DNA from 4 places in the Alteromonas sp. KUL150 genome. Region 1 is predicted to be linked to each of the others. Evidence: predicted binding sites of a transcription regulator. Region 1 holds the regulator's gene; each other region holds the start of a gene.
The links. The regulator sigma-54, encoded in region 1, starts transcription at its own class of promoters, with help from an activator protein. The targets are predictions, from matches to a motif close to GTTGGCACGNNNNTNGNNT.
Positions count from the first base shown of each region.

Region 1 (5,550 bases):
ACAAGAGGCATCAATATTTAGAAAGTTGACCGTTCACGAAAATATCATGGCAATTTTGCAAACTCGTAAAGATTTAAATTCACACCAGCAAGAAGAAGAAGCTGACGCACTACTTGATGAATTTAATATCAACCATATACGTAATAGTGCGGGTATGAGTTTGTCGGGTGGTGAGCGACGCCGGGTGGAGATAGCACGAGCGTTAGCGGCAAATCCACAATTTATTTTATTAGACGAACCATTCGCTGGTGTTGATCCAATATCAGTTAATGATATAAAGAAGATAATACAACATCTTCGTGATAGAGGAATTGGTATCCTTATCACTGACCATAACGTACGAGAAACATTGGATGTTTGCGAAAAAGCGTACATTGTGAGTCATGGCGAGCTTATTGCGCAAGGAACAGCGGAACAGGTTTTAAGTAATCAAAAAGTAAGGGATGTATACCTAGGCGAACAATTCAGGCTATAGTTAATGTAACCGAATTGTCATTTTTCAATTTCGCTCTGGTATATTCAATTTAGAGCATTTAAATAAGACGTAGATGAAACCATCTTTACAGCTAAAATTTAGCCAACAACTTACCATGACACCTCAGCTTCAGCAGGCTATTAAATTGCTGCAGCTGTCTACTCTTGATCTTCAACAGGAGATTCAAGAGGCGCTTGACTCTAACCCACTGTTAGAAGTTGAGGAAGGTAATGACGAGCCTCAATCAGAAAAGAACAATCTCGATAATGATGATGGAGCATCAGAAGCGTCTGCTACTGCATCAAGCGACACCCTGGAAGCCGGAGATGCGTTAGAAAAAAACGATCTCCCTGACGAGTTGCCTATCGACAGTACGTGGGATGAGTATTATTCCGCATCTTCAGCGCCAGCGCCAGGTCCATCAAGTGATGATGAACAGATTTTCCAAGGCGAAACTACTGACGATATTCAAGAACACCTTTCTTGGCAGATGCGCCTGACCCATTTCTCGGAAACTGACCGGGCAATTGCAACGGCGATTATTGACTCGATTGATGAATCTGGCTATCTAACCGTCTCTCTTGAAGAAATTCTTGATGCGGTAAACGATGATGACTTAGAAGAGCCTATAGAGATGGACGAAGTAGAGTGCGTATTAAAGCGTATTCAAATGTTCGACCCCATTGGTTCTGGTTCACGGACACCTCAAGAGTGTTTAATGGTTCAGCTTCGCCAATTTTCAGACGATACGCCGTGGCTCGCTGAAGCGAAGCAGTTAATCGAAGAGTACTCTGACCTTCTTAGTAGCAAAGACTATCGCACGTTAATGCGTAAGAGTCGCCTGAAGGAAGATCAGCTGCGTGAGGCTATGCGTTTGTTACAAACCTTGAATCCTCGCCCAGGTAGTGCTTTAGTTACTAAAGAGCCTGAATATGTTATTCCTGATGTTTCAGTCGCCAAAAAGAATGGTCGTTGGGTGGTAGAATTAAACCCCGACAGCCTGCCTAAATTAAGCGTGAATCAACAGTACGCTGCGATGAGTCGTCGTGCAAAGAACAGTAGCGACTCTCAATTCATCCGCTCACACATGCAAGAAGCCAAGTGGTTCATAAAGAGCCTAGAGTCACGCAATGAAACCCTGATGAAGGTTGCGAATTGCATTGTGCAGCAGCAGATGGGTTTTTTCGAGCACGGCCCGGAAATGATGAAACCAATGGTGTTAAATGATGTCGCAGAAATGGTAGATATGCACGAATCGACTATTTCTCGTGTGACGACGCAAAAATACATGCACACACCACGTGGTATTTTTGAACTGAAGTACTTCTTTTCAAGTCACGTTGCGACAGAGTCTGGTGGTGAGTGTTCATCCACCGCTATTCGAGCATTGATCAAGAAGCTGGTGGCCGCTGAAAATGTTAGCAAGCCGCTAAGTGATAGCAAGATTGCTTCATTGTTGGCCGAGCAAGGCATAAAAGTCGCTCGGCGGACAATAGCAAAATACCGGGAATCGTTATCGATCCCGCCGTCGAACCAACGCAAAAGCCTTATTTAAACGGGCTCTATAATATAAGGAAGACGAAATATGCAAATCAACCTTACTGGTCATCATGTCGAAATCACCGACTCTTTGCGTAATTATGTCGATACGAAGTTCAGCAAACTTGAACGTCACTTTGATCACATTTCTAATGTGCATGTCATCCTGAACGTTGAAAAATTAAATCAAAAAGCCGAAGCGACTGTTCATTTAAGTGGCGCAGAAGTATTCGCATCCTCAGAAAACACCGACATGTATGCGGCGATTGACAGCATGGTTGATAAACTCGACCGGCAAGTAATCAAGCATAAGGAAAAACTGAAAAAACATTAGTAGTTAATTAAGCATGGACATACAAGCCATCGTAAGTCTGGACCGCACTGAATGTGCGGTTCAGTGTAATAGTAAAAAACGAATTCTTGAGATAATCGCAGATATTGCCGCCAAAAATAATGAGAACATCGACTCGGCGACGGTACTCAACAGTCTAATGTCTCGAGAGCGTATGGGAAGCACGGGTATCGGTAACGGTATTGCCTTGCCTCACGGACGTTTAGCGGGTCTCGATAAAGTAATTGCAATTGTCGTAACCTGTACACCGGCTATAGATTTTGACGCCTTAGATGAAAAGCCGGTAGATATATTTTTTGCTTTACTGGTTCCTGAAGAGCAAACCGAAGGGCATTTACAAACCTTGGCAACAGTTGCCGGTAAACTGAGCGACAAAGAGACGATTAAGGCAATACGCCGCGCTACAAAGAGCGATGAGATCCTCTCTGCATTATGTTAATTTCTAATGCCCGTTTGTATTTGGGCAATTGAGCCGTTTCAATCGATAACGCAAACAAGATAAAACCAGTCTATTAGGGAGAAATGAGGTGAAGCTGATTATAATCAGTGGTCGTTCGGGTTCTGGTAAATCTGTGGCGCTACGAGCACTAGAAGATTTAGGCTATTACTGTGTTGACAACATTCCGGTAAATCTACTCCCTACCCTCACTCACACGGTTGTTGATGAATACGATCAAGTCGCGGTGAGTATTGATGTCAGAAATTTACCTAAGAACCCTGATGACCTAGTCGAGATACTTGATTATCTACCCTCATCTTGGTCGATGACGATTGTTTATATCGACGCAAGCGACGATGTACTCGTCAAACGCTTTAGCGAAACCCGTCGTCTTCATCCTCTCGCCAAACTTAACAAATCACTTTTTGAGGCAATAAAAGCCGAATCTGCACTACTTGCGCCTATTGTAGAAAGAGCAGACCTGTATTTAGATACTGATAAGCTAACAATACATCAACTCGCGGAGTTAATTCGAGAGCGCATTCTTGGTAAAAAAAGCTCTCGTCTTGTATTGGTATTTGAATCATTTGGCTTCAAACACGGTATACCAAAAGACGCCGACTATGTTTTTGACGCACGCTTTCTACCAAACCCTCATTGGGAGCCCGACCTTAAGCACCTTACTGGCCTTGATGCACCGGTAGAAGTCTTCTTAGGCTCACAACCAGTGGTAACCAAGTTCATTTGGCAAATTCAAAACCTGATAACCACATGGCTACCTCATTTAGAGCGCAACAACCGAAGCTATGTCACCGTCGCAATAGGGTGTACCGGCGGGCAGCACCGCTCGGTATATATCGCTCAGACTTTATCTAAAACCTTCGGCGAAATTCATCCAGATGTTCAAATTCGCCATAGGGAGTTAAACCAATAATGACGATTCAAAAAACGCTCACTATTGTAAACAAGCTCGGCCTGCATGCTAGAGCAGCTACACAGCTTGTTAAACTTGCAAATCAATTTGACGCCAAGATCATTCTGAAAAAAGGCGACAAGGAAGCCGACGCCAGTAGTGTTCTTGGCTTAATGATGCTGGAAAGTCATCAGGGTGAGCAAGTCGATGTTATTGTTGACGGTGTTGATGCCACAGACGCGCTTGCTGCTATCGAGCAGTTAATAGAAGGCAGGTTTAATGAAGACGAGTAGTCACACGTCTAATTGATTACTTAATATACTTTCAGTCTGGTATTTATCAAATCTTGCGCAAAAGCTATGCAATTGTCATGACAGGATCATTATAATTGCGATACTCTACGGCCACTTAGGCGTTAACGCCTGCACCGTTTATTTTTTCACCCTATAGGAATAACGCCTTATGGCAGAAGCGCTTGTTTCTAAATACGTACAAACACAGCTACGCACACTCAATGCTGCGTTAGTAAACGGGCAATTTGTATCTGTACGTAAGCTTCTGCTCGAATTGCCCCCATCTGATGTTGCCCACATACTTGAGTCGAGCCCCAGCCGGACTCGTGATGAGCTTTGGGAGCTGATTGATAGCGACTTTCACGGTGATATTTTAGAAGAACTATCTGATGATGTTCGAAACGGTATTATCACAAAGATGCTCCCCGCCAATGTGGTTGATGCACTTGAAGAAATGGATACCGATGACTTGGCAGAAACGCTGAGTAGCCTTCCTGAACCCGTGTTGGCAGACATTCTTGATTCAATGGATGCACAAGACCGCGTACGTGCAGAGCAAGCGCTATCTTACGGTGAAGAAACCGCTGGTTTCATCATGAACACCGATACCATTACCTTGCGTCCAGATGTAACCATTGATGTAGTTCTTCGCTACATTCGCTTAAAAGGAGAGTTACCGGAAAATACAGACACCTTCTATGTGGTTAATAGAACGGATAATTTAGTTGGTATTATTCCCGTGGCCCGTTTGCTCACTGCTGACACTGACGACAAAGTATCAGACGTTATGGACGAAGAGTCGGAAGCCATTCCGGTAAACATGCCAGATGATGAAGTGGCAAGCCTGTTTGAGCGTTATAATTGGCTTTCAGCGCCGGTAGTTGATGAAAATCATCGCTTAGTGGGGCGAATTACCATTGATGACGTAGTTGATATCATTCGTGAAGACGCTGAACACTCAATGATGAGTATGGCGGGTCTTGATGATGATGAAGATACCTTTGCGCCTGTTATGCAAAGTACTAAACGCCGTTCCGTTTGGCTGGCAGTTAATTTAGTGACTGCGCTAATGGCTGCAATGGTAAGTGACTTATTTGAAGCCACGCTAAGCCAGCTCGCCGTATTAGCTATATTAAATACTATCGTACCGAGCATGGGCGGCGTGGCTGGTAACCAGACACTAACTCTTGTTATTCGGGGTATGGCGCTCGGTCATGTAAATGCCAGTAACTCGCGTTGGCTTATCAGTAAGGAAATCTCTATCGGCTTTTTAAATGGGGCAATTTGGGCTGTGCTTATTGCCTCTGTTATCGCACTCTGGAAGCAAGATTACATGCTGGGCGTTATTATCGCCTTTGCGATGATGGTAAACATGATTGCGGCAGCGCTTGCCGGCGCAACCTTACCCATGATCATGAAGCGCCTTAAAATAGACCCAGCGCTTGCTGGAAGCGTTATTTTAACTACGATAACCGATGTGGTTGGTATCTTTGCCTTTTTAGGTACGGCAACGCTGTTTTTAATTTAAGCCTAAAAAAC
Region 1 is NZ_BLIJ01000033.1:56,162-61,711, reverse strand. Features, by position in the region: gene lptB (LPS export ABC transporter ATP-binding protein) at 1-475, shown strand, start outside; gene GVO62_RS07430 (RNA polymerase factor sigma-54) at 549-2,030, shown strand; gene hpf (ribosome hibernation promoting factor) at 2,061-2,348, shown strand; gene ptsN (PTS IIA-like nitrogen regulatory protein PtsN) at 2,362-2,805, shown strand; gene rapZ (RNase adapter RapZ) at 2,894-3,739, shown strand; gene GVO62_RS07410 (HPr family phosphocarrier protein) at 3,739-4,011, shown strand; gene mgtE (magnesium transporter) at 4,181-5,539, shown strand.

Region 2 (5,550 bases), on a different contig from region 1:
TATTGGTTTTTCCATAGCACAAGTAATGGGTCTACTCATTATTTGGATAACCTTGGATAACTTTACTGCTCACTTTGAAACCCAATGGTTTAGGGCTGAGCAGTTTATGTGTGAATTATTGAATATTTGTCCGTAGGAAATAATGGCAGATTCAAGCGAAAAAACAGAAGACCCCACGGGGAAAAAACTCGAAGATGCCCGAAAAAAAGGGCAATTGGCTCGTTCCCGGGAGTTATCCACGACACTGGTGCTAATAGTCAGCGCCGTTATGTTTCTATTCGTCGGTGGCTGGATTGCAGAATCTGTTTTTAAACTTACTCAGCGAATGTTTATTCTTTCTCGCGACGAAACCTACGATATTACCCATATGTTTGGCGCATGGGGAGAGGCTTTTACGGCGGTAGGCCCTGCGGTATTGCTATATATGGTTGTCGCAATGATAGCTGGAATTTATGGTTCTATTGCCCTTGGCGGCTACAATTTCACATGGGAAGGAGCAAAACCCAAAGGGTCTAAAATGAGCCCGATTCAGGGGTTCAAGCGCATGTTCGGCACCAATGGATTGGTAGAACTATTAAAATCTATTGCCAAGGTTGTCGTTATTATCGGCATGGCAATTGGCGCGTTGTTGTACTTTGAAGATGAAGCGCTGCATCTTGATATGGAACTCTATCCAGGGAATATCTTTCATGCGCTCGACATGCTCAAGTGGGCTTTTCTTATTTTAGTGTGTGGAATGATCCCCATTGCACTTATTGATGTGCCTTACCAAATGTATAAGCACAACAAAGAAATGAAGATGACCAAACAAGAGGTCAAAGACGAAAGAAAGAACGCAGAAGGCGACCCTATGGTTAAGGGGCGTATTCGTCGCCTGCAATATCAAGCTGCAACCAAGCGAATGATGCAGGAAGTGCCTCAAGCAGACGTGGTTGTTACCAACCCAACTCACTTTTCTGTCGCTATTAAATACGATGAAAAGGGTTTAAGAGCGCCAGTGGTTGTCGCTAAAGGTGCAGATGAGTTAGCAATGCACATCAGAAAAATCGCTACCGCAAATAATGTACCTTTAATCCCCTCTCCGATGCTAGCTCGCGCTATTTTCTATTCAACAGAAGTCGACGATGAAATTCCCAACGCTTTATTTATGGCGGTAGCGCAGGTGCTAGCTCATGTGTATCAATTGAAGGCGCATAGGGCAGGGAAAGGCAAGCGGCCTAAACCGCTCAAGCGAGATTTGCCCATTCCGCCAGAATATCGTCGATAATCACAGTCATCGTCCGGAAAAAGCTTACCATAATCAAGATAGCGCTATTTTTAGCCGATTAGCAGTTTAGTAATAAAGCTGGCACGTTAGTTGAAAACTCCCTTTCAGATTCATATAAAGCGTCAATTTTCTGATAGAGAGACACCAAGCCATGCAGTTATCCGGTTATCTTCAGCGATTCGATAAAAATCAGCTGCAAAATTTTACGAGTGGTCTAGGCGCGCCCATCGTCCTTTTGGCAATCATGGGCATGGTTATTTTACCCATGCCGCCTTTCCTGCTGGACGTGCTTTTCAGTTTTAATATTGCGTTATCTCTCGTCATCATATTGGTTGCTGTTCTCACTCAAAAACCTGTTGATTTTGGTATTTTCCCTCTTGTTTTGTTAATTGCAACAGTACTTCGACTTGCGTTAAACGTGGCATCCACGCGGGTTGTATTGCTTTACGGTCATGAGGGCGGAGATGCCGCGGGAAAAGTAATTGAAGCCTTTGGCGCCGTTGTTATTGGTGGCAACTATGCCGTAGGTATCGTTGTTTTTGCTATTTTACTTATTATCAACTTTAAAGTAGTCACCGCTGGTGCTGGCCGTATCTCTGAGGTAAGTGCAAGATTTACTCTTGACGCTATGCCAGGCAAGCAAATGGCAATTGATGCGGATTTGAATGCGGGTTATATCGACCAAGATCAAGCGCGCCAGCGTCGTGAAGAGATTACTGCAGAAGCTGACTTTTATGGCTCGATGGACGGTGCATCAAAGTTTGTGAAAGGTGACGCAGTTGCCGGGCTTTTCATCATGCTAATCAACATTGTTGGCGGCCTATTTATTGGCATGATTCAGCATGGCCTTTCATTCGGAAACGCAATAGAAATCTACACAATCTTGACCATAGGTGATGGTCTGGTCGCTCAAATTCCTTCACTACTGCTTTCAGTTGCCACCGCAATTATCGTTACTCGTGAAAATGAATCTCAGGAAATGGGCAAAGAAATACGCGGCCAGCTGGGAAATAATCAGGCGCTATACATTGCTTCGGGCGTGCTATTTGTCATGGGGATCATTCCGGGAATGCCTCACATAGCGTTTCTTGGTTTTTCTTTCTTGATTGCAGGCTTTGCTTATTTTCAAACGGTACAAGCTCGGAAAAAGGCTGCTGCACCTGCAGTACCCGACAATGTGTCTAAGAGCGAAACCGTCGCGCCAGAAGTGAAAGAGTTGGGCTGGGACGATGTACAACAAGTTGATACTATTGGTTTAGAAGTAGGGTATCGCCTTATTCCACTCGTTGATAAGTCACAAGGTGGTGAGTTATTGACGCGTATTAAAGGGGTGCGTAAAAAGCTGTCTCAAGAGCTTGGGTTTCTTATTCCACCCGTTCATATTCGCGATAATTTAGACCTAGAGCCCAATACATACACCATTGCCATGCTAGGCGTTACTATTGGTGATTCAGTGATTAGTCATGACGAAGAGCTTGCCATTAATCCTGGACAGGTTTTCGGTAAACTAGAAGGACGAGCAACCAAGGACCCAGCATTTGGTCTGGATGCAGTATGGATTAAACCAAACAAACGAGAGCATGCACAGACATTGGGTTATACGGTTGTGGATGCGGCTACCGTGGTAGCAACCCACTTGAGTCAGCTGTTGACCAACAACGCCTATCAGTTACTTGGCCACGAGGAAGCCCAGCAGCTTCTTGATATGCTAGCCAAACAGCACCCTAAACTTGTTGAAGGTTTGGTACCTGATATTCTTCCGCTTAGTACAGTGGTGAAAGTACTGCAAACATTGCTATTTGAAGGTGTGCCTATTCGCGATATGCGAACCATCGTTCAAACCCTAAGTGAGTATGGTACTCGCAGTCAAGACCCTGATGTACTTGTATCTGCGGTACGTATCGCACTTAAACGACTTATTGTTCAAGAGATCACGCAAGGGGCGAAAGAAATACCTGTCATAACCTTGGCGCCAGAGTTGGAACAGATGTTGCACCAGTCACTTCAAGCAGGTGGCGAAGACGGTGCTGGTATTGAACCAGGCTTGGCAGATAAGTTGCAAAAATCACTGCAACAAGCCAGTCAGCAACAAGAGTTAGAAGGTGAGCCTGCTGTGCTTCTAACATCTGGCATGCTGAGACCGGTACTCTCTCGCTTCTTAAAATATTCGGTTGTTGGGCTTCATGTGCTGTCTTATCAAGAAGTTCCTGATGACAAACAAATAAAAATAGTCAGTTCGGTCGGTCAATAATCTGACGCTGGGTGATTGGAGAGGTTGCAATGAAAATTAGACGTTTCTTCGGCAAAGATATGCGTGAGGCGTTAAGCCAAGTTAAAGCAGAGTTAGGCAGTGATGCAGTTATCATGTCAAACCGCAAAGTGGCTGATGGTATAGAGCTTGTTGCAGCTTACGATAAAGAACCCGATGCAAAACTCACTGTTCCTAAAGCAGCATCAAAAGCCCCTGGTCAAAAGGCTACGCCAAGCTTGAGTGAAATAATTGGCGACGACGGTCCAGATAGCCTAAAAGCGTTATTAGAAAAACAGCATGGTGCTGCGGCTGCGACAGCCAATCCAGGAACATTATCTAACGTTGCTGAAATCCACACCCAGCAACGCCCTCAATCTATGTCAGCTAATGCAAAGCACGCCAACGAGATAGCGTCACATTTGGATTTTTCTGATGCATTTATTGATGATGTGGAAAGCCAGCAGAATGCTGGTCATCGTGCTCATGACTTACCCTTTCCTGACCACCAAGCCTCAAGCATTGGCGAAGCGCCAATGACACAATCGGCAGAACTTGCACAAATAAAAGAAGAGCTTGCGTCTCTACGGGACGTTCTGCAATACCAAGTTGCTGACCTTATGGAAGCAAAAAATAAGCGTCAAAAACCAGTTCACCAGTACTTGACCACGCGTTTAGTTGATATGGGGTTGAGCAATGCTCTCGCTAATCAGCTAATAAATTACACGCCAGCTCACTATAACGAACGTGACGCGTGGATTTATCTTCTTAACCTATTGGCTAATCGCATAAATGTGACGGGGAACGATATACTTAGTTCACAAGGTGCGGTTGCGTTGGTTGGTCCTACCGGAACAGGTAAAACAACAACAGTTGCCAAATTGGCAGCCCGTTATGCGCAAAAGTATGGTGCAGAGTCAGTCGCTATGATCACCATAGATACGTATAGAATAGCTGCCTATGAGCAGCTAGCGACATACGGAAAAATAATTGGCTGTACGGTAAGAAAAGCGCAGACTAGTGAAGAGTTAGCCGATTTATTATTCCAACTTCGTCATAAGCGACTAGTATTAATCGATACGGCAGGGTTTAGTCAGCGCGATAGTCGATTAATTAAACAGATTAAGCAATTTGACAACGGTCAAATGCCTAAAGTGAAAAAATATTTGGTGGCGCAAGCCAATACTCAATATCCTGCGCTTCAGAGAATCATCCAAGCGTATGATGATATTGAATTAAGTGGCTGTATTTTCACGAAGTTAGATGAATGCTACTCTTTGGGAGAGGTATTGAGCGCTGCCGTTGAGTACCAACTACCGGTTAGCTATGTCACCGATGGTCAGAAAGTGCCAGAAGACATTAAGATTGCAGAGGCGAAATCTTTAGTTTCCGCTGCTGCAAAGCTTTATAAAAAGTACGGTTTGAATCATACTAGTAGTAACAACGCAATTAAAACAGCATAAGTAGTATGATTGACGATCAAGCGAGTAGCTTAAGAAAAATGAAGCAATCACGGTTAATCAAGGTTATCGCCGTCACCGGAGGCAAAGGTGGCGTTGGTAAAACAAATATTACTCTCAATACCGCTATCGCTATGGCGAAGCAGGGTAAGCGAGTCATGGTACTTGACGCGGACCTCGGTCTGGCAAACGTTGATGTTATGCTAGGACTTCGCGTAGAGAAAAACTTATCTCATGTGCTTTCAGGTGAATGTACCCTTGACGATGTTCTCGTCACCGGTCCGCACGGGATCAAGATTGCGCCGGCCACCTCTGGCACGCAGTCGATGGCAGAGTTATCCCCAACTCAACACGCAGGTTTGATCCGCGCTTTTAGCGAGCTAAGAACGCCGATAGACGTGCTGATTGTCGACACTGCTGCTGGAATTTCAGACATGGTATTGAGTTTCTCGAAGGCTTCTCAAGATATCATGGTCGTGGTTTGCGACGAGCCTACGTCACTAACCGATGCCTACGCCCTAATAAAAATCTTAAATCGCGAACATGGCGTTTTTCGTTTCAAGGTAGTGGCTAAT
Region 2 is NZ_BLIJ01000050.1:85,356-90,905, forward strand. Features, by position in the region: gene fliR (flagellar biosynthetic protein FliR) at 1-136, shown strand, start outside; gene flhB (flagellar biosynthesis protein FlhB) at 143-1,267, shown strand; gene flhA (flagellar biosynthesis protein FlhA) at 1,419-3,518, shown strand; gene flhF (flagellar biosynthesis protein FlhF) at 3,548-4,978, shown strand; gene GVO62_RS11980 (MinD/ParA family protein) at 4,984-5,550, shown strand, end outside.
Region 2: the regulator sigma-54 is predicted to act here: its motif matches at 1,345-1,363, upstream of flhA (flagellar biosynthesis protein FlhA).

Region 3 (5,550 bases), on a different contig from region 1:
GGTGTAACCACGCCAGTTGATAAAGTGCCATCGCTTACTCTTGGCGCGTTTGAGCTAACACCGTTTAACACCAATCAAATGTACCAAACGCTGTCAAACGACGGTCGCTATATTCCTCTTCATACTGTGACTTCAGTGGTAACAAATGATAACGCATTGCTTTGGAAGAAAGCCGAGTTCTATGCGCAGCGTGCAGATGAGGCGGCAACTTATTTGCTCAACTATGCGCTTTATAAAGTGACTACGGAAGGAACGGCAAAGCGCATAGGCTGGAACTTTGGAAACGTGAATATGGCGGGTAAAACCGGCACTACTGACGACTATCGAGATAGCTGGTTCAGCGGTTTTGATAGAAATAATGTAGTCACAGTTTGGGTCGGCAATGATGATAATAAACCAGTAAACTTAACGGGTGCAGGAGGCGCACTACCTGTCTTTGTAAACTACATGAAATCTCAATCACCCAAGTCACTATCTAGACGTTTTCCTAAAGGGTTGGGCATAGCGCATTTTGATGCTAAAACCGGTGCAGTTGTTGTTGCTGGGTGTGCAGGAAGTTTGAGTGTGCCTGCTATTTTAGATGTGCTCCCTCCACCTCAACAAGATTGCTCAGGCCGGCCGGTCGATAAAGATGGTAACACGAAAGAAAAAAGCTGGTGGGAAAAAATATTTGGATAAAAAAACTCCAGTAAGAAGATAGAAAACACAATTACATTAAACATAAACTCTGTGCTTTCTATCTCCCTCTGGAGCAAAGGCCCAGGGAAGGCAAATCAGATAAATGAGTTAACAAGGCACCTATTTATTTTTATCGCGATTTCAGTGGCTTTTTTGAAGAAAGGTGCGCGCAGTTGAAAAGACTAGCGCACTCACTAAAAACGCGATAACAGGGCCGAGTACTACCATAAACAGTGTAGCGGCAGTTAACATGTGCAATCTCCTTATGCGTCGTTATCGTCTGAGTTCACCGGCTCTATCGGCGTTATCGTAATCTCCGCTACCAAGGTTTCGGCTTCCTCTACCTCTGGCTCGAATGTATGGCTAGCGGTAAGCACGTCGTACGTTACGCTAAGCGCTAATTCCTGCTTTACCTCTGTCATGGCGTTTTGAACCATAAAGTCAGTATGCAAAGCAATGTTGTTTTGAGAGTCATCAGCAAATGCTTGTGTACTTAGCACGCCAGCAACGAAAGAAAGTGCAGTGAAAGTTTTGCGACCGATAAACATAGTAATCTCCTAAAAAGTTATGTTAGACACTGCACTGGGACATACTGCGTGGCAGCTATCATATTGCTAAAGGTTTCGATAATAAGTCGTTATCAATTAACAATTAGTTTATAGCGAGGGATGTGCCAGTTTTGTAAAACGAGTTAAGTTTATGAAAAATATGGTTTTTTATTTAAGCTAAATGAATGCAGCTAAACTTGATAACTAATGAGATGCTAAAAAGTGGTGAAATTTAAACTTAAGTGGTCAAAATGACTAATGGGGCTTGTGAAACGTCGCGTAGTCGAACGTTCAACTACGCGAGTGGTCTAAAAAACATGTTTATGCGCTTAATGCGAGCAACAGTATGTGAAGAGTACAGTACCTAGCGCTTCTTGTTTTTCAGTTGAGAGGCTAATGTAACAGTAATAGCGATGATTACGCCGGCAGCAATACCTACCGCGCCATCCGCCAGTATAGACATAACTAACGATGCATCGGGAATGAGGTCGGTAAACCAGTCGGTGATAACGTGCAAGAAACCTATGCTATGGGTCAGTATGCCACCACCCACTAAAAACATAGCCACAGTACCTACTACCGCCAGTGTTTTCATCAAAGCGGGTGCGGCTACTAACAATGCCCTTCCAATAAACCGCTGCAGAGTATTCATAGACCCTGTTAATGATTTTCGTAGCATGTAGAGCCCTACATCATCCATTTTCACAAGTGCGGCTACAAGGCCATATACGCCAAGCGTTATTGCCAGACTCAACGCCACTAATACACCTATTTGGGTGGTAAGGCTTGCATCTGTAACTGTGCCCAATGCAATCACAATAATTTCAGCAGACAGAATAAAGTCAGTACGAATTGCACCTTTAATTTTATCTTTCTCAAAGGCCACCATATCCACATCTTCGTGGGAAAGTGCCTCTATTCTTGCTTCTCGAGTTTTTTCTTCATCTTCGTGAGGAAGGTACTTGTGCAATAATTTTTCTGCACCTTCAAAACAAAGGTAAAGCCCGCCCAACACGAGTAGCACTGTAATAAGTGAGGGAACAAATGCACTTATGGCCAATGCTGCGGGAACTAGTATGGCCTTATTTAGAAGTGAGCCTTTTGCAACGGCCCATACCACAGGCAGCTCGCGGTCGGCTTTAACGCCTTGAACCTGGTCTGCATTTACAGCGAGATCGTCGCCTAGTACGCCGGCGGTTTTTTGTGCAGCGACTTTTGACATGGTTGCGATGTCATCCATTAACGTTGCAATGTCGTCTAATAGAGCAAGTAAGTTGGCAGCGGCCACAGTAATATTCCTTTTAATTTGTATGTAGTTATAACGTCTGCGCTGTATACATTTATAACGCTATGAAAAAGCAAACGCGATGTGCAAAGAATACGTGCAGCATCTAACTTTTGGCAACCCATCAATTCACGATACATAAAAATAAGATGGCTTTCTGTGTGGGACGCAATAATTATCTATGCGAACTGGTATAAGGTAGTTCTTACACTCTCTATTTATTTTTATGCAAGCACGACAAAGTGCAACGCTCTTGCTAATTATATGTTGATGCTACGCATTGATGGGCATAGTGATTTATCACAAGATTGGTGTAGCAAGTAACACGACTTAATTACATTTGCCTCAATGCGTGATAACTAACGCCTAATTGTTCGTCTCTTCGACAGGGCGTTTATTAACCCTAGCGTCAATAAAGCGATTGTGATCGCCCATTTTGGTGCATTCTAAGGTGCCGCCTGTGAAGCCGCTTAATAATGCCAGCGTTTTGTTCGCAGTACTGCTGCAGTTAACGCGTTTGGACGGGCGTTTATTTTCAATAGCTTCGCGCTGTAGCGTGCTCGGGCCCTTCAATTCAGGGCTATTTTTACTTCGCTGAAAGGCAGCAGCGGCACGCTCGGCATCTTCTGAAATTTGGTTGTTGTGATAGCCGCGAAAATATTGCGCAGCGCCGTCTTTAACCGACAAGTTGAGCGAGCCTGCTCGTCTATTTGCATCTATCGAAAGTGTGGGAGACGTTAAAACGTTAGGTGGTTCAGTTACGTCCGTCTTCGGCTCAACATCAGCGTTCTTTTTGTCCTGCGTTTGCTTTTCAGGTTGTGTGTCTATTGTGTTCTCTGATGCTTTATTAGTTAATGAATTATCGGGCTCATACTGTAATTCAGGTGTTGTCTTCTGCTTTTCTGCGTTATCTGAATCAGTTAGGTCGCTGGTCGCTTCTGTTGCTTCAGGGGGCACAACATCTTTTACTTTTTGAGATCGTGATATCGGTGGGAAGTATAGCCTCGCGCTAATTTCAGGCATTGGCATAGTGGCTTTATGTCGCGTCTTTTGATTATCAATATTTAGCTGAGAAAGAACAATAACTAACGCTACCCCGAGCACGTGAATCAAGGCTGAAACGATTAGAGGGCGCCATGCGGTTTTCTTAGCAGCATGGTGCTCGTTTAGCCTGTCGGGCGCAAAAAAAGCTGGGGTGAGAGTCGTCATAGTAAACAACAGACCATGCACTCAAACGAATAGTTCCCTTCTAATTTCATCGTACTTATTAGTCGCCTCACCTCAACGTTGGACATCTTCGCTTCATTCGAGGGCATTTCTTTAGCTATGCACCAAAATTGTGCGTTAATTTTGGTCTAACATGATGATTTTTGTTTTATGTTATTGAAATATATATAAAAAGATTTGTGGCATGGCTCTTGGTATGTCTTTGTACAGTTGGAAACACAACCATAAATCACAGATTAATAAAAACGAACTGGGAGCAACACATGAAACTAGTCACAGCGATCATCAAGCCGTTTAAGCTAGATGATGTTCGTGAAGCCATTTCAGAAATCGGTATCGACGGCTTGACCGTGACCGAGGTGAAAGGCTTTGGACGTCAAAAAGGACACACTGAACTATACCGCGGAGCAGAGTATCAGGTGGATTTTCTACCTAAAGTCAAACTGGAAATTGCTGTTCAGGATGATCAAGTAGAACGCTTGGTTGAAGCCATCGTTGGCGCTGCCAAAACAGGCAAAATTGGAGACGGCAAGGTGTTTGTTTACGACCTTGAACACGCCGTTCGTATTCGAACTGGTGAGTTGGATAGCGACGCGCTTTAAGCCACAACGATATATTTGCGGAGAAAACCATAATGGAAATCACTTTTGAACTTGGGTATGCGCTAGATACCTTTTATTTTCTAATTTGCGGTGCATTGGTTATGTGGATGGCTGCAGGTTTTGCAATGCTTGAAGCAGGTCTTGTTCGAGCGAAAAATACCACAGAAATCCTAACTAAAAACGTGGCACTGTTCGCTATCGCTTGCACCATGTACATGATTTGTGGCTACGGCATTATGTATGGCGGTGGCGATTGGGGTCCTTTTCTTAGCGGTATCATGGCTGACGGTGCAACCGGTGTTGCTGAAGAGCCTGCTACTTACGCGCCTTCTGCAGATTTCTTCTTCCAAGTAGTATTCGTTGCTACTGCGATGTCTATCGTATCTGGTGCGGTTGCTGAGCGTATGAAGCTTTGGGCATTCCTTGCATTCGCTGTTGTTATGACGGGCTTCATCTATCCGATGGAAGGTGCTTGGACATGGGGCGGTGAAGCGGTATTCGGCATGTATACCCTAGGCGACTTAGGTTTCTCTGACTTTGCCGGTTCTGGTATTGTTCATATGGCCGGTGCAGCCGCTGCCCTTGCTGGTGTAATTGTGCTAGGTGCCCGTAAAGGCAAATACACAGCAGACGGTAAAGTAAATGCTATCCCTGGTGCAAACTTACCGCTTGCGACTTTAGGCACATTCATCCTTTGGATGGGTTGGTTTGGCTTCAACGGTGGTTCTGTACTAGCAACCGCTACGGTTGAAAGTGCAAACTCAGTGGCTATCGTATTTATGAACACTAATGCTGCCGCTGCTGGTGGTGCTATTGCTGCACTTATCGTTGCACGTATTTTGTTTGGTAAAGCAGACCTTACAATGGTACTTAATGGTGCGTTAGCTGGTCTTGTTGCAATCACTGCAGAGCCATCAACACCAACGCCACTACAAGCTACGCTATTCGGCGGCCTAGGTGGTATCTTAGTAGTACTTAGCATTGTTGCACTAGATAAAGTAAAAATTGACGACCCAGTGGGCGCTATCTCAGTTCACGGTGTTGTTGGTCTTTTAGGTTTAATCCTTGTTCCTTTCACAAACGATGGTTCAAGTATTTCTGGTCAGCTAATTGGCGCCGCGACTATCTTTGTATGGGTATTTGTAGTGAGCCTAGTGGTATGGCTAGTGATTAAAGCGGTAATGGGTGTACGTGTAAGCGAAGAAGAAGA
Region 3 is NZ_BLIJ01000057.1:37,312-42,861, forward strand. Features, by position in the region: gene mrcB (penicillin-binding protein 1B) at 1-678, shown strand, start outside; gene GVO62_RS13305 (hypothetical protein) at 942-1,226, opposite strand; gene GVO62_RS13310 (DUF808 domain-containing protein) at 1,591-2,514, opposite strand; gene GVO62_RS13315 (hypothetical protein) at 2,878-3,720, opposite strand; gene glnK (P-II family nitrogen regulator) at 4,002-4,340, shown strand; gene GVO62_RS13325 (ammonium transporter) at 4,373-5,550, shown strand, end outside.
Region 3: the regulator sigma-54 is predicted to act here: its motif matches at 3,917-3,935, upstream of glnK (P-II family nitrogen regulator).

Region 4 (5,550 bases), on a different contig from region 1:
TCGATGTCTATATTCGCTTTAACGCCTAATGCTCTAGTAAGATAACTCTGCGAAGGCTCACTTTCCGATACTTGACGATGAGGTTTTGTGAGTAAGACAGGCGACTGTGCCTTCTTAGAAATAACCTGAATTTGACAATCCCCTACATGAAATACATCCATGTGATTGCCTGTTACCACCGCCACTGTTAACGTGCAAACATAACCTTTTTCTGGTGTATAGCAAAAAGGGCTTCTCTGCGTACGAGTATAAAGTAGCGCGTTTATCTCTTTAATAATGGTTTCCGCGCGCGTCTTAACCGACCATTGTTCCGGCGCCATATTAAACAGTTTAATAAACTGACTGGTAGCAAAGTCGCTAGCAACTTGGCTAACCGTACTGCTACTTACACCGTCGGCGATAACAAAAACGCTGCTTTGATTTGGGTTATCAGAAACATGAAAAGCGTATGCATCTTGGTTTATCGCTTTAACGCCGGCTGTAGAAAATGCACTTACACTGAGCATGTTAGCTGGTGGGTTAATTGGGGCGTTTAACGCGGCTCGCTCATTCATGTTTAATTGCTTCTTACCTGCATATTTAATTATGAGCCCAATTAGTTATTTCCAAGGAAACGGATAACGCCATCATGACGTGTCTTGTAGGGACAAGACATGATGGCTTTAAGATAAGCGCCTTAATTAAATAGGCAGTGTTTGCGATGCAGCGGCTTTATCAACAGGGATAGTACGTTTTGGTAGCGTCTTAACGTGGGTGGTGTATAGGGTTAGTCCAGTAAAGGCGAGGCCACCAACAAGATTTCCAAGTGCAGTTGGGATCTCGTTCCAAATGAAGTAGTCCATAACTGAGAAATCGCCGCCCATAATAAGGCCAAATGGGAAAAGGAACATGTTTACTACTGAGTGCTCAAAACCCATAAAGAAGAACAGCATGATTGGCATCCACATGGCTAGTACTTTTCCGCTAACGTGGGTTGAAATCATTGCACCCACTACGCCTAGCGACACCATCCAGTTACACAACATGCCGCGAATAAAAATGGTGAACCAGCCTGCAACGCCGTGCTCTGCGTAGCCCAATGTACGAGCTTCCCCAATGCTGGCTACCTTAGTCGCGATGGCACCGCCATCCACGTTATACCCCATGGTAAAAATAAACGACATCATAAAGGCCACGGTTAATGCGCCGCCAAAGTTACCTAAAAATACTAATCCCCAATTTCGTAGAATTTGTTTTGGCGTGACGCCAGGTCGCTGTGCAAGCCAAGCGAGTGGGGTAAGTACAAACACGCCGGTTAATAGGTCAAATCCCATAAGGTAGAGCATACAAAAGCCCACTGGGAACAACACTGCGCCAAGAAGAAACACGCCGGTTTGAACGGCAATGGTAACGGCAAAAACAGCGGCAAGGGCCAATATTGCACCTGCCATATAAGCGCGGATTAGAGTATCTCGTGTAGACATATAAATTTTAGCTTCGCCTGCATCTACCATCTTGGTTGCAAACTCAGCGGGGAGAAGATAAGCCATGGTTTCACCTCACGTTGTCGTTATTAATAAGTTGTCATCTGTGTGTTGGCGTTTGCTGTTTCAATGCGTTCCAGAAGATCAAAAAAAGGCGTCCGCAGCGCTCTCGTAAGAAAGAACTGGGGACGCCTTTGTCCGAAACTCATGCATTGTGGTAGCTAACAAATAAACCGTCGGTTATGTGTACGCCTTTGTACTCTAAAGCCCGTTGGCAACTAATACTTGTATAAGCGCCTTCGTACTTTTGTTATCCACTTGTACAAAGCTAAAAAAGTGCCAATAACCAAAATACGCTTAAATTCGTTGCTTATTGCTATTAAAAACAATGGCTTGTACAAATTTGTGGTTGTGTTGATAGGCGCTCGCGCCAAGGCACTATTAATTAGTCTGCACTAAAAAGGGGGAAGTGTGAGTGTTAAAGGTGCAACCGGTTTAGCTATTTCCTACTTTAATGCCTGTTTTAACATTTTTAGCTGACGCTTCATGGTTGGATAAACTTTTGCCTCTTGTGTTCGGTGTGCGTATTTTTCGTGCTCAAATAGTTCACACAGTAGTCTTAGTGCCTTGGCAGCATCTTCGTTTATCAAAGGGTTAACTTCAGTCATAAAGGCGGACAAGGTTTTATTCCCTCTTTCTTTTCCTGTTTTAGCTTCAACCCATTTTATTGCGTTTAGTAAAACTCTGTGTGAGGGCGAAAGTGTGTTGCGATGCGTTTTGGGTAAAAAATAAAGTGCTAAAATAAGCCCAATTAGGCCAATGGCGGAAAGAAATACAACGCGCATTTTTTGCGGCGTTAGCGAGCCTAGTAATTCTTCAAGCATGTTGGTTTGCGCAGTATTGTCAAAGCCCAGTACCCATTTACTCCATGAGTAATCGAGCTGTTGAAACCAGCTTTGTAACGTTGCAAAAATAGCAGCGTTGCTAAGGTCGCCCAAAATACTGGCTTCACGAGACTCCCCAAGCTCTTCCAGCGCACGTTCAAGCCCGAAGGTTAAGCGTGACGGTGCCACCATACTCGTTGGGTCGTGTCGAATCCACACACCATCAATAAATGCTTCCACCCACGCATGTGCATCGTACTGCCTTATTTGAAGCACATTGTCATTAAGTGCGCTTCCGCCCTGGTAGCCTGTCACCATTCTTGCCGGTACTCCTGCGGCGCGAAGCACATACACCATGGCGCCTGCGTAATGGGCACAAAAACCTGAGCGTTCTTCAAATAAAAAACGGTCGATGGGGTCGGTAGGCATGGCGTTCGGCGATAGGGTGTAGCGGAAGCCCCCTTGATTAAATTCACGCATTATTGCGCTAACTATTTGCTGTGCGCTCGAGTATTGTTTGGCAAGTGTCTGTCCCCATGCTCTGGCTTGAGGGTTGCCATTCATGGAAACCTGAAGGTTTAGTTGCGATTCAAAATTTCCTATTCCGCTAGTGATTTGAGCAGTTGGATAGTAGCGCAGATAAAACGCCTTCTTACTGGATATTGGGCTATTCGCCCTTAACGTAAAATCAAAAAGACTTCTTACGAAAATACTGTTCTCGCGGTTGTTGGGGGTCGAAGGCGCTAGCGCAAACAGCCACGTTTGCTGTGTGGGTTCCACGATCAATTCATAACTTATCACTTGAGGCGTATTTTCCTCGGCCAGAGCTGACAAGGGTGTTGGCTTGCCCATGTAAGCTAACTGCTGCTCTGCCTGTTTGCGTTTGTTGCTAATAGACCAGGTTTTCCCGTCAAAATATTCTAAGGTCATAGCGCGCCAATACCTGGACGGTGCAACAGGGACTGCTTCTGCGTTTTCAAATGTGGCGCTGAAAGCCAATTCAGACGAACTTGCAAGTGACGCAATATCACCTGGCGTCACCGTGTCAGAAAGCCCGGTTTCAGTCGACTTTGACGTGGGCATCTGCCAAAGCGGAGGGAGTTGGGGAAGCAGTAAGAACAGTAGCAGCGCGATAGGGAAAGCTTGGACAATAAGCACGGTCACGAATTTAATGCTTTTTGATTTAGGTATTCCTGCACCGTGATAAATTGCAGTCGCAAATAGCAGCAGGGCCAGTATTCCTGTATAGCCAATCCACGCAAATACGCTTAGAGACGAAATAAATCCGCAGCCGATTAAGAACAAACAGGTACATACAATTAAGTGAAAATCTCGTTTTTTCTCAACCAGCATGATTTTGAGCGCGCAAGCGACGGTCAATAGGTTGATCATGCTATCAAGCAATCCTACTGAAAAGCCGAACCACGATAATGCGAACACTGCCAAGATCGCCAGCAAGTTAACCGTGCGTGATGTTGGCAAACTATTCAACGCACTAAGGCCTGCGGCTCTCACTGTCACAGCACATCCACCTAGCATAATTACCCATGTCATAAGCGGCGCGGTGAGAGTAAAAAGAATAAGAGAGAAAGCTATGCAGAGCATAAGCACAGCCACGGACGTTGGTTGGCTAAACACGCTTTTAACAACAGTTAATTGTGATAAACGGCTTAAGATAGCGGAGCTCATTTCGTTGACCTCGCTTTTTCAGTCTTTATGGAAGATATTGAGACCGTTTTATTTGAGGTTGAAGAAGCTTGTGATGAATGCGAATTCAAACAAGCAAGTGCACTAAGACATTCGTGCATTTGTTTTACCCCGTGAGCAGGGGCAATGTTAAGCCCTTTGTACTGTATCCCAAATACCCGGTCTGCGCCTGTCCAAGACAATGTTGCATAGGTAAGTGCCGATACGGCAGTTTCCACATCTATGTTTGAGGGAACTGAAAGTACAAAACTGTCGCTTTGCAAGGAGGTAAAGGATTTCGAAACCCAATTTCCGTTTTTCGCCACATGCTTCCATGATACGCGATTAAGCGGCTGTCCAACTTCGTAATCGCTTAATGCGTAGAAGTCCTCGTTACTTGTAAGGTCGTTAACCTGACTGACGCTATCCGAGTCATTAGAACTCGCTACCTTATTAACAGTGACCGGACCTTCTTGAGGTTTTGCGTAGACAGTGACTTGTTGGTCAAAATCGAGGTGGGTCCAGCATTTGTATAATCCCAACGGAAAATCGCATGCAATGGTTAGTCTGCCGAGTGCAAATCGCCCCCGTTCGGGTATTGGAAGAGGCACGCTGAGGGTTTGCGTTTGTCTTGTATCCGTAACTTCATTGCCGTTTAAAGAAAAGCTGTACGTCTGCTGAGCCACTGAGATGTTTTCATTGCTTGCATGAGCAGTCGTATCCATGGGGCGCACTGTATTTAGCCATTTTATTGCTAATACACCATTGCACGTTTTTGTTGGCGCTGTCGCGTGAGGGATAACCTGAAGCTGCAATTCACCCTGTAAGTTACAGTGAAATGGACTGGGGGGCGTCGCTTTAAGCGCTAAACGCGCAAAGTTTTGATGAGTGTAAAACAGCGTTAATAGCATAATGCTTAAGCACAAATAGCTAAGCAGCAACATCAAGTTGTTTTGGTAGTTAGTGCCAAGTAAAAACAAACACAGCGATAGAATAATAAAAGACCAACCGAATCCGCTCGGCAATATAAAAATACTATTTAAGTTGAGGTGATGTTCGTGAGAAGCCGGAACTCGCCTGTCTAACCACTTTAATAGCCTGCGTTGTAGGTAATTCGACAGTGAAGCTGGCATTCTACGCACCTTTAGCGCTCCGAAAATTCATGAATGCTAGGCTGCCAGTGGGTCAATACTATCAAGTAATTTCTGGCTCAGTTTTTCACCGTCAAAAGCATGGGTTTGCTGCCCTTGTGCCAACTGATGTGAAGACAATGTTAGCCTATGAGCGGTAATGGCCACGAAGACGGCCTGTACATCTTCGGGAGTAACATATGATTTTCCGGAAACAAACGCCCAGGCTTTGGCACCTTGGAGTATCGCTCTACTCGCTCGTGGCGATAGGGGATTAGGGTAATCATTACTTTCTCTACTTTCACTAACCAATCTTAGTATGTAATGAATAATGGCATCGCTGGTATGAATAGCGGCTACCTTTCGTTGCATCTCGCGCAAATTCTC
Region 4 is NZ_BLIJ01000001.1:23,870-29,419, forward strand. Features, by position in the region: gene GVO62_RS00125 (protein kinase domain-containing protein) at 1-554, opposite strand, end outside; gene GVO62_RS00130 (formate/nitrite transporter family protein) at 681-1,529, opposite strand; gene GVO62_RS00135 (transglutaminase family protein) at 1,970-4,036, opposite strand; gene GVO62_RS00140 (DUF58 domain-containing protein) at 4,033-5,166, opposite strand; gene GVO62_RS00145 (AAA family ATPase) at 5,203-5,550, opposite strand, start outside.
Region 4: the regulator sigma-54 is predicted to act here: its motif matches at 1,789-1,807, upstream of GVO62_RS00130 (formate/nitrite transporter family protein).